Regions from separate parts of the Bacillus sp. Hm123 genome, predicted to be linked through region 1. Evidence: a T-box and tRNA genes for the amino acid it is inferred to sense, from the RefSeq annotation. Region 1 holds a T-box; the other holds one or more tRNA genes.

What was found. The T-box of region 1 lies ahead of trpS (tryptophan--tRNA ligase). A T-box ahead of a tRNA ligase gene usually reads a tRNA of that ligase, here a tRNA-Trp.
Region 2: it encodes a tRNA-Trp, which carries the amino acid that the T-box ahead of trpS (tryptophan--tRNA ligase) is inferred to sense. The anticodon was not compared.

What each region holds. Positions count from the first base shown of each region.
Region 1 is NZ_CM200277.1:986,580-991,763, forward strand. Features, by position in the region: gene fabF (beta-ketoacyl-ACP synthase II) at 1-168, shown strand, start outside; gene ACSVDJ_RS05175 (YuzI family membrane protein) at 282-503, shown strand; gene ACSVDJ_RS05180 (YjbA family protein) at 578-1,339, shown strand; gene ACSVDJ_RS05185 (hypothetical protein) at 1,401-1,706, opposite strand; gene trpS (tryptophan--tRNA ligase) at 1,778-2,770, opposite strand; T-box leader at 2,831-3,056, opposite strand; gene ACSVDJ_RS05195 (DUF3899 domain-containing protein) at 3,115-3,519, opposite strand; gene ACSVDJ_RS05200 (peptide ABC transporter substrate-binding protein) at 3,847-5,184, shown strand, end outside.
Region 2 is NZ_CM200277.1:245,150-250,333, reverse strand. Features, by position in the region: gene fumC (class II fumarate hydratase) at 1-1,257, opposite strand, end outside; tRNA gene ACSVDJ_RS01535 (tRNA-Asn) at 1,550-1,621, opposite strand; tRNA gene ACSVDJ_RS01530 (tRNA-Ile) at 1,628-1,701, opposite strand; tRNA gene ACSVDJ_RS01525 (tRNA-Gly) at 1,715-1,788, opposite strand; tRNA gene ACSVDJ_RS01520 (tRNA-Cys) at 1,800-1,873, opposite strand; tRNA gene ACSVDJ_RS01515 (tRNA-Gln) at 1,886-1,960, opposite strand; tRNA gene ACSVDJ_RS01510 (tRNA-His) at 1,972-2,047, opposite strand; tRNA gene ACSVDJ_RS01505 (tRNA-Trp) at 2,071-2,144, opposite strand; tRNA gene ACSVDJ_RS01500 (tRNA-Tyr) at 2,153-2,237, opposite strand; tRNA gene ACSVDJ_RS01495 (tRNA-Phe) at 2,272-2,347, opposite strand; tRNA gene ACSVDJ_RS01490 (tRNA-Asp) at 2,364-2,440, opposite strand; tRNA gene ACSVDJ_RS01485 (tRNA-Met) at 2,446-2,519, opposite strand; tRNA gene ACSVDJ_RS01480 (tRNA-Ser) at 2,537-2,629, opposite strand; tRNA gene ACSVDJ_RS01475 (tRNA-Met) at 2,639-2,712, opposite strand; tRNA gene ACSVDJ_RS01470 (tRNA-Ala) at 2,731-2,806, opposite strand; tRNA gene ACSVDJ_RS01465 (tRNA-Pro) at 2,832-2,908, opposite strand; tRNA gene ACSVDJ_RS01460 (tRNA-Arg) at 2,922-2,998, opposite strand; tRNA gene ACSVDJ_RS01455 (tRNA-Leu) at 3,006-3,094, opposite strand; tRNA gene ACSVDJ_RS01450 (tRNA-Gly) at 3,102-3,176, opposite strand; tRNA gene ACSVDJ_RS01445 (tRNA-Leu) at 3,251-3,332, opposite strand; tRNA gene ACSVDJ_RS01440 (tRNA-Lys) at 3,340-3,412, opposite strand; tRNA gene ACSVDJ_RS01435 (tRNA-Thr) at 3,432-3,507, opposite strand; tRNA gene ACSVDJ_RS01430 (tRNA-Val) at 3,524-3,599, opposite strand; tRNA gene ACSVDJ_RS01425 (tRNA-Glu) at 3,603-3,677, opposite strand; rRNA gene rrf (5S ribosomal RNA) at 3,688-3,803, opposite strand; rRNA gene ACSVDJ_RS01415 (23S ribosomal RNA) at 3,870-5,184, opposite strand, start outside.

The DNA of each region.
Region 1 (5,184 bases):
AATGATAGGATTCCACCAACAATTAATTATGAAACACCAGACGCTGAATGTGACCTTGACTATACGCCGAATGAATCACGGAAAAAAGAAGTCCATGTTGCTATTAGTAACTCTTTAGGATTTGGTGGTCATAACGCGACAATCGCTTTACGTAAATTTAATCAATAGCTAAGAAAAGAGATAACTAAAAGTTCCAGTTTAGTTATCTCTTTTTTGCATGTTTCCATTACTTCATCATACATATAGGACAAGCAGAAAAAAATAAATAAAGGAAGAAGCTAATGGCCTTTCGTGTCGTGCTCTTTTTAATCGGGTTTGGATTGACAGTTCTCGGAGGAGTTAGCTGTATTATGTATTTGAACTTGTTGACAGCTGGTTGGACGTTGAAAGAATATGCAAGCTTTATTGTAGGTCGATCAGAATGCTATTTGTTCGTGATTGGTTTTGTGTTGATGGCCGTTTCCATCTATTTCCCGTCTAGGTGGAAAGTTGAGAAAATATAGACTAACAAGGAATAATATGACTTTATTTTGCCCATACTTTAAGACAAATAGATGAAGAAGTGAGGAGGGTCATTATGTTGTATCTTCATGATGTCTGGGTGAATTGGTTTGAAGGAGAGGAGAATGGCTATAATGTATGTCATTTTCACGAATGGCGCAAAGATGACGCTGTTGAATTATTAGACCAAGTGCCAGTCGTATTAATTGAAGAGCCATTATTTGAGTATATTGAGAATCAATTATCTGAACTACCGAAGCAACTCCTTGAAGATGTAAGAAAAAAAGCCTTTCTACGTAAAAATCACGAACGAATTCAGCTTGAACATTGCTTTGTTGTTTCAGATGGAAAGGGAATTTTAGTGATTGACACAATGGGGTATACAATCCCTGTTAGAAAAAGTCGCCTCGTTCCTCGACAGGAACAACTTGTGTACGAAATGTTCCAAGTCCATCCAGTTGAAAAGCATGAATTTGATTCCACTTCAGAAGACAAAGAGTATCATACTTTATCTCTTGATCCGATCAGCATGAAAGGATTAACGCGTAAAGAAAGACAGTTGAAGCAATTGCTGTTCATGGCTTTAGATCAACTGTTCTCATCAAAAAATTCAGCTGAAATTCGCTATTGGTATACCGAGTGGGCGCCTGATAAGTATGAGGAAATTCAATCTATGGACTTTGAAGAAGTAAAGCAAGCTTTCAATCACGAGACAAAGACGGGCTGGTCGAAACACCACTATCGTTTATGCGAAAACCTGATTAAAGGACAAGCTTTTTTCGAAAAACTATGGGAAGTTGAAAACGCTTCCAAAATTAATCAATCAAGTAATCAATGAACGTAAAAAGGAGCTATCCAGAAAGTCAGTTTTCACTGATTTTCTGGAGGCTTCTTTGACTTTACAAACGGTTTCTTCGACTTTTTTGGACATTCCCTTTGCTTGTCGTGTCTGAACAGTCGGCTCCGCTTTTCGGTGTCCAGCTCCAGGCGCTAGCGACTAGTGTACTTCCGCTCTCCTCCTTGCGATAAGTCAACATCGATTCACTAACGTTCATCGTGTTTCCTTTATCTCGTGCGGATGGCTCCAGTCCATACGTCGCTGGGCAGCGCCTTCCGCTTTTCGGTGTCCAGCTCCAGGCGCTAGCGACTAGTGTACTTCCGCCCTCCTCCTTGCGATAAGTCAACATCGATTCACTAACGTTCATCGTGTTTCCTTTATCTCGTGCGGATGGCTCCAGTCCATACGCCGCTGAACAGCGCCTTCCGCTTTTCTATGTTACTTCCTTTTTCTCCCTAGCCCCATAGCGTTTTCCATTTTCTTTAATGTTTTTGAAGCGGTTTGATTTGCTTTGGCTGCACCTTCGTCGAGGATACGGTCGAGTTCTTCTGAATCAATTAATTCGTAATAACGCTTTTGAATTGGTTCCAGGTGGCGAACGACCACTTCGGCTAAGTCTGCTTTAAACTCTCCATAGCCTTTGCCTTCATAGCGCTGTTCAAGCTCCTCGATAGCAACTTGTTCTAAAACAGAATAGATGGAAAGTAAGTTAGACACACCCGGTTTGTTTTCTTTATCAAATTTGACGACGCCTTCTGAATCGGTCACGGCACTTTTAATTTTCTTTTCGATTTGTTTCGGTTCGTCTAGCAGTGTAATAAACGCTTTCGAATTCGGGTCTGACTTACTCATCTTCTTCGTTGGATCTTGAAGCGACATGACGCGCGCACCTGATTTTGGAATACGCACTTCTGGGATGGTGAAGATATCATTATACTTGCGATTAAATCTTTCCGCTAAATCACGAGTAAGCTCTAGATGCTGTTTCTGATCTTCACCAACAGGAACTAAATTCGTGTTGTACAATAAAATATCAGCAGCCATTAATGGAGGGTACGTCAATAAACCAGCAACAACGGCTTCTTTTCCTGATGATTTATCTTTAAATTGTGTCATACGCTCAAGTTCTCCGATATAAGCGACACATTGAAGCATCCAACCAGCTTGTGCATGAGCGGGTACTTCTGATTGAATAAATAGTGTCGCCTTCTCTGGATCAATACCCACTGCAAGGTAAAGAGCTGCTAAGCTACGAATATTTTTGCGAAGCTGTAAGCGGTCTTGTGGTACGGTAATCGCATGTTGATCAACGATACAGAAGTGACAATTATAATCATCCTGTAGCTCCGTAAATTGCTTCATCGCTCCAATGTAATTTCCTAATGTAATCGTGCCGCTCGGCTGAATACCTGAAAAAATATTTTCCATCATTCATTCTCTCCTCATTATTAAATAGTTAAAAATAAGCATAAAAAAACCATCCATCCCCAAAATAGGGACGAATGGTTGGAATCCGCGGTGCCACCCTAAGTTGCTTAAACGCTGTCGCCTAAGCCTCTTTAGCCATTTAACGCATGGGGTACGCCATTTTGCTACTTATAAGTTCGCAAAAGGAGCATCGAAAGTCCATTCCAAACAGTTTGGCTACCTGCTCACAGCAACGCAGGCTCTCTGATAACCAACTTCTGTATGTACTCTTCTTTCTTATACGCTTCAAATATGAGTTGACCCGATTATAAATTAAACAAAAAATGGAGTCAAGAGAACAAAGGCATCTAGCTGATCATAAAGGCAATGACAGCTGTAGTAAGAGTAAGGATGCCACCACCGACTAAAAGCGGATGAGTCCAAGTAAACACGCTCTTTTTAGGATATTCTTCATAAGCTTCTTTTGTATCATCTAAATCATCAAAGCTAGCTATATACTTGCCTTCCTTCGAGGACTTTCTCCACTTCTTAACACTATAACGGACCCCATTAAAGAAGCCACCTTCAATGACAAACAAACTAGCCCCGATTGTTAAACTGATCAATGAAAAAAAGAAAGAAAAGTCTAGAAAGCTTTTTAAGAAATTAGACGAAAACAATGAAAACAATGTAGAAAGAAATATATTCGCGCCAATAATTACAAACAATAAACGAAGAAAATTTGTCAAAATCGTCACCCATTTCCTTTTCATATAAACGAAGAGATTTATAGCGAAAAATGCTATCTTATCCACATCATCATGTATACGTAAATATTATTATACATGTAAAATAATATGGGAGGAAATTTATCAAGAAAGCGCCAAAGTTGTAAGCGCTTTAACGCGGTGAATGATTATTCAATTAAAATATATATCGTTAATATAGCGAAAAAAAACAATTAAACAAAAAAATAGAATTATTACAATAGAGCGAATAAAATGTAAAATAATTATTGCAAAAAAGTTAAGATCGTTTATAATTAGTAAATAAATCTTCTGAATAATCAGCAAGATATCTTAAGTTGAGGGGGTTTTTGAATGAATAAGAAGAAAATGTCTATTTTTCTGGTGCTGTTGCTAACAATGAGTACGTTTTTAGCGGCTTGTGGCGGCGGTGAAGAGAAGGAAAGCTCAAAAGGCGACAACAAAGCAAGTGATAACAAACAGGTATTAAATTTAACGACTACTCAAGATATTCCTTCAATGGATGCAAGCATCGCAACGGATGCTGTTTCTTTTGAAGTTCTAAACAACACGATGGAAGGTCTTTATCGTTTAGGTGAAAATGATAAAGCGGTTGAAGGGATCGCAGAAGGTGAACCAACGATTAGCGAAGACGGTAAAACATGGACATTCAAATTAAGAGAAGCGAAATGGTCGAATGGTGATCCAGTAACGGCTAATGATTTCGTCTATTCTTGGAGACGTGCATTAAATAAAGATACAGCTGCTGAATACGCTTACATTATGTATGATATTAAAAATGCTCAAGCGGTAAACGAAGGAAAAATGAAACCAGAAGAGCTAGGTGTCAAAGCGCTAGATGAAAAGACATTAGAAGTTCAATTGGAAAATGCTGTTCCTTACTTTAAAGAATTAACAGCTTTCGGAACATTCATGCCATTGAATGAAAAATTCGTGACGGAGCAAGGCGACAAGTTTGGTCTTGAGCCAGAGACAACATTATACAACGGTCCGTTCACACTATCTGAGTGGAAAAAAGAAGATAAGTTCGTCATGAAGAAAAACCTAGAATATTGGGATGCGAACACAGTAAAGCTTGAAGAAATTCATACGAAAGTAGTAAAAGATGTACAAGCTGATGTCAACTTGTTCGAAAGTGGAGATGCCGATCGTATTATTGTAGCATCTGAATTTGTGGACAAGTACAAAGACCGAGAAGAATTCTTTACATTTGATCAAGCGTCAACATTCTTTTTACGTTTAAACCAAAAGAATGAAGTATTGAAAAACGTCGATGCGCGTAAAGCAATTGCGATGGCTTTTGACAAAACAGGTGTTACAGATGTCATTTTAAATAACGGTTCAAAACCAGCAGATTATTTTGTACCAGCGAACTTTGTTCAAGGTCCAGATGGGAAAGACTTCCGTGAAACGGCTGGTAATTACTTAACAACAGATGTTAAAAAAGCACAAGACCACTGGAAAACAGCGAAACAAGCGCTTGGTCAGGACAAAGTAACGTTAGAATTACTTACGTATGATGACAGCACAGCTAAAAAAGTAAGTGAATATATGAAAGAACAGCTTGAGACAAACTTAGAAGGCTTAACAGTGAACATTAAATTACAGCCATTTAAGCAAAAGCTTGATCTTGAAACAAAAATGAATTATGACTTCTCAATCTCTGGTTGG
Region 2 (5,184 bases), 740 kb from region 1:
TGCGTTTTCATAACCGATATGAGGATTTAATGCAGTCACAAGCATAAGCGAGTTTTCTAAGTTTTGCTGAATAACTTCTAAATTCGCCTCAATTCCAACAGCACAATGCTTATTAAATGACTCCATAGCATCAGCTAAAAGCCGTACAGATTGGAGGAAATTATAAATAATCACCGGTTTAAATACGTTTAACTCAAAGTTTCCTTGACTTGCGGCCATACCGATCGTCGTATCATTGCCCATCACTTGGCAAACAACCATCGTTAACGCCTCACTTTGCGTTGGGTTGACTTTGCCCGGCATAATGGAACTTCCTGGTTCATTCGCAGGAATTACAATCTCTCCTATGCCACAACGTGGACCGCTAGCTAACCATCTAACATCATTAGCTATTTTCATTAAATCAGCTGCTAACGCTTTTAACGCACCGTGTACATAAACAATCTCATCATGACTCGTTAAAGAATGAAATTTGTTAGAAGCCGTGACAAAAGCTTTCTCCGTTAGTTGACTAATTTGTTCAGCTGTCATTTCTCCGTATTTTGGATGAGCATTAATCCCTGTACCTACAGCCGTTCCACCAATAGCTAATTCCCTCATTGGCTCAACACTATCTGTAATCATTTTCTCTGTTTTTTCAAGCATACGAACCCAACCACTAATCTCTTGTCCTAACGTCAACGGAGTGGCATCTTGCAAATGAGTTCGTCCAATTTTAATAACATCAGCAAACTCTTCTACTTTCTTCTCTAATGTTTCTTTCAACTGACGCAGCATTGGCAACAATTGATCTTCAACAGCCAATACACCTGCTATATGCATCGCTGTTGGAAAGGTATCATTAGAGCTTTGTGATTTATTCACATCATCATTCGGATGAACCGTAACATTCTCATTCATGTCTGATAATAGCTCATTCGCGCGATGAGCGATGACTTCATTGACGTTCATATTCGATTGTGTTCCGCTTCCTGTTTGCCAAACGACAAGTGGAAAATGATCATCTAGCTTTCCTTCTAAAATTTCATCTGCTGCTCGCACGATGACTTCTGCTTTCACAGACTCAATCTTTCCTAATTTCTCATTAACTAGAGCAGCACTTTTCTTTAGGATCGCAAATGCCTCAATGACTTTCTTAGGCATCTGTTCCGTTCCTATTTTAAAATTTTGACTACTGCGCTGGGTTTGAGCCCCCCACAATTTATCTATTGGAACTTGAATTTCTCCGATCGTATCCTTTTCTATTCTGAATTCCATTTTGTCTTCCTCCTGTACTCGTTTACTAATGATTATTTTCACAAAATAATAAATCTATTCTTTTGCATAACTATGCTATTTAATATATTCATCATCGTTGTCACGATATAACACCATATTAATTGATTATGATTATCATTGTCAACTTATTGGTGTCATATTTTACAAACTATTAACTTCCAATGCAAAAAAACGTGTCTTGAGCTAATTGCTCAAAACACGTTTTTTTATGAAAATAAAAATGTGCAAAGGATTTTTATATCCTTTGCACATTTCTTCGATAAATATTTAACTCCGCAGGCAAGATTCGAACTTGCGACCGATCGGTTAACAGCCGATAGCTCTACCACTGAGCTACTGCGGAAAAAAGTGGGCCTGAATGGACTTGAACCATCGACCTCACGCTTATCAGGCGTGCGCTCTAACCAGCTGAGCTACAGGCCCATTTAAAATTAAATGGAGCGGGTGATGAGAATCGAACTCACGACATCAGCTTGGAAGGCTGAGGTTTTACCATTAAACTACACCCGCATGGATGAAAATGGAGGCGGCAACCGGATTTGAACCGGTGATAAAGGTTTTGCAGACCTCTGCCTTACCACTTGGCTATGCCGCCCTTTAAAAGGGATGGCTGGGCTAGAAGGATTCGAACCTTCGCGTGACGGAATCAAAATCCGCTGCCTTACCGCTTGGCTATAGCCCATTAATTACATATGGGGCGACCGAGGGGAATCGAACCCCCGAATGTCGGAACCACAATCCGATGCGTTAACCACTTCGCCACGATCGCCATAAATAGTATTAAGTTTAAATTGGCAGGGGCAGTAGGAATCGAACCCACACTGGAGGTTTTGGAGACCTCTGTTCTACCGTTAAACTATGCCCCTATCAAAACTGGTGGAGGGGGACGGATTCGAACCGCCGAACCCTGAGGGAGCGGATTTACAGTCCGCCGCGTTTAGCCACTTCGCTACCCCTCCATATTTTAATTTAAAAAGGCATATATTAAAAAAATGGTGGCTCAGGACGGAATCGAACCGCCGACACATGGATTTTCAGTCCATTGCTCTACCAACTGAGCTACTGAGCCAAGAATATTATATAAATGGCGGTCCGGACGGGACTCGAACCCGCGACCTCCTGCGTGACAGGCAGGCATTCTAACCAACTGAACTACCGGACCATTTATTGCGGGGACAGGATTTGAACCTGCGACCTTCGGGTTATGAGCCCGACGAGCTACCAGACTGCTCCACCCCGCGACGTTATGGATAAAATATGGCGGAGGAAGAGGGATTCGAACCCCCGCGCGGTTTAACCCGCCTGTCGGTTTTCAAGACCGATCCCTTCAGCCAGACTTGGGTATTCCTCCATATTTCAATAGCGGCGGAGGGGATCGAACCCCCGACCTCACGGGTATGAACCGTACGCTCTAGCCAGCTGAGCTACACCGCCATGTATTGTATATTAAATTGGTGGAGCCTAGCGGGATCGAACCGCTGACCTCCTGCGTGCAAAGCAGGCGCTCTCCCAGCTGAGCTAAGGCCCCATGTCGTTATTTTTAGAGCTTCAAATGGTCGGGAAGACAGGATTCGAACCTGCGACCCCTTGGTCCCAAACCAAGTGCTCTACCAAGCTGAGCTACTTCCCGCTTGAATAATTAATGGCGCGCCCGAGAGGAGTCGAACCCCTAACCTTTTGATCCGTAGTCAAACGCTCTATCCAATTGAGCTACGGGCGCATAAAAGTGGTGCCGAGGACCGGAATCGAACCGGTACGGTAGTCACCTACCGCAGGATTTTAAGTCCTGTGCGTCTGCCAGTTCCGCCACCCCGGCATTTTTATGGAGCGGAAGACGGGATTCGAACCCGCGACCCCCACCTTGGCAAGGTGGTGTTCTACCACTGAACTACTTCCGCGCTTGAACAAGATATTCTGAATTATGTTTTCATCATAAGATGTAACAAATTTTAACAGAATACCGTTACAATGATGCGGGTGAAGGGAGTCGAACCCCCACGCCTCGCGGCGCCAGATCCTAAGTCTGGTGCGTCTGCCAATTCCGCCACACCCGCATAAAAGTGAGCCATGAAGGACTCGAACCTTCGACCCTCTGATTAAAAGTCAGATGCTCTACCAACTGAGCTAATGGCTCAAAATAATATTTTTAAAAGTGGTGCCGGCAAGAGGACTTGAACCCCCAACCTACTGATTACAAGTCAGTTGCTCTACCAGTTGAGCTACACCGGCATACGTAAGTAATTCATGGTGGAGGATGACGGGATCGAACCGCCGACCCCCTGCTTGTAAGGCAGGTGCTCTCCCAGCTGAGCTAATCCTCCAAATGGTGACCCGTACGGGATTCGAACCCGTGTTACCGCCGTGAAAGGGCGGTGTCTTAACCGCTTGACCAACGGGCCTACTTTAATCGCCTGGCAACGTCCTACTCTCACAGGGGGAACCCCCCAACTACCATCGGCGCTGAAGAGCTTAACTTCCGTGTTCGGTATGGGAACGGGTGTGACCTCTTCGCTATCGCCACCAGACTATAAAGTTTGAAAGAGTTGTTCTTTCAAAACTGGATAATAAGTATTGTAACCTTGCAAATCGCCTAGGAAAAGTCCTCGATCGATTAGTATTCGTCAGCTCCACGTGTCGCCACGCTTCCACCTCGAACCTATCTACCTGATCATCTTTCAGGGATCTTACTAGCTTGCGCTATGGGAAATCTCATCTTGAGGGGGGCTTCATGCTTAGATGCTTTCAGCACTTATCCCGTCCGCACATAGCTACCCAGCGATGCCTTTGGCAAGACAACTGGTACACCAGCGGTGCGTCCATCCCGGTCCTCTCGTACTAAGGACAGCTCCTCTCAAATTTCCTGCGCCCGCGACGGATAGGGACCGAACTGTCTCACGACGTTCTGAACCCAGCTCGCGTACCGCTTTAATGGGCGAACAGCCCAACCCTTGGGACCGACTACAGCCCCAGGATGCGATGAGCCGACATCGAGGTGCCAAACCTCCCCGTCGATGTGGACTCTTGGGGGAGATAAGCCTGTTATCCCCGGGGTAGCTTTTATCCGTTGAGCGATGGCCCTTCCATGCGGAACCACCGGATCACTAAGCCCGACTTTCGTCCCTGCTCGACTTGTAGGTCTCGCAGTCAAGCTCCCTTGTGCCTTTACACTCTGCGAATGATTTCCAACCATTCTGAGGGAACCTTTGGGCGCCTCCGTTACTTTTTAGGAGGCGACCGCCCCAGTCAAACTGCCCACCTGACACTGTCTCCCACCCCGATCAGGGGTGCGGGTTAGAAGTTCAACACAGCCAGGGTAGTATCCCACCAACGCCTCCACGTAAGCTGGCGCTCACGCTTCAAAGGCTCCTACCTATCCTGTACAAGCTGTGCCAAAATTCAATATCAGGCTACAGTAAAGCTCCACGGGGTCTTTCCGTCCTGTCGCGGGTAACCTGCATCTTCACAGGTACTATAATTTCACCGAGTCTCTCGTTGAGACAGTGCCCAGATCGTTACGCCTTTCGTGCGGGTCGGAACTTACCCGACAAGGAATTTCGCTACCTTAGGACCGTTATAGTTACGGCCGCCGTTTACTGGGGCTTCGGTTCACACCTTCGCTTACGCTAAGCGCTCCCCTTAACCTTCCAGCACCGGGCAGGCGTCAGCCCCTATACTTCGCCTTGCGGCTTCGCAGAGACCTGTGTTTTTGCTAAACAGTCGCCTGGGCCTATTCACTGCGGCTCCTCGGGGCTATTCACCCCAAAGAGCACCCCTTCTCCCGAAGTTACGGGGTCATTTTGCCGAGTTCCTTAACGAGAGTTCACTCGCTCACCTTAGGATTCTCTCCTCGCCTACCTGTGTCGGTTTGCGGTACGGGCACCTTTTACCTCGCTAGAGGCTTTTCTT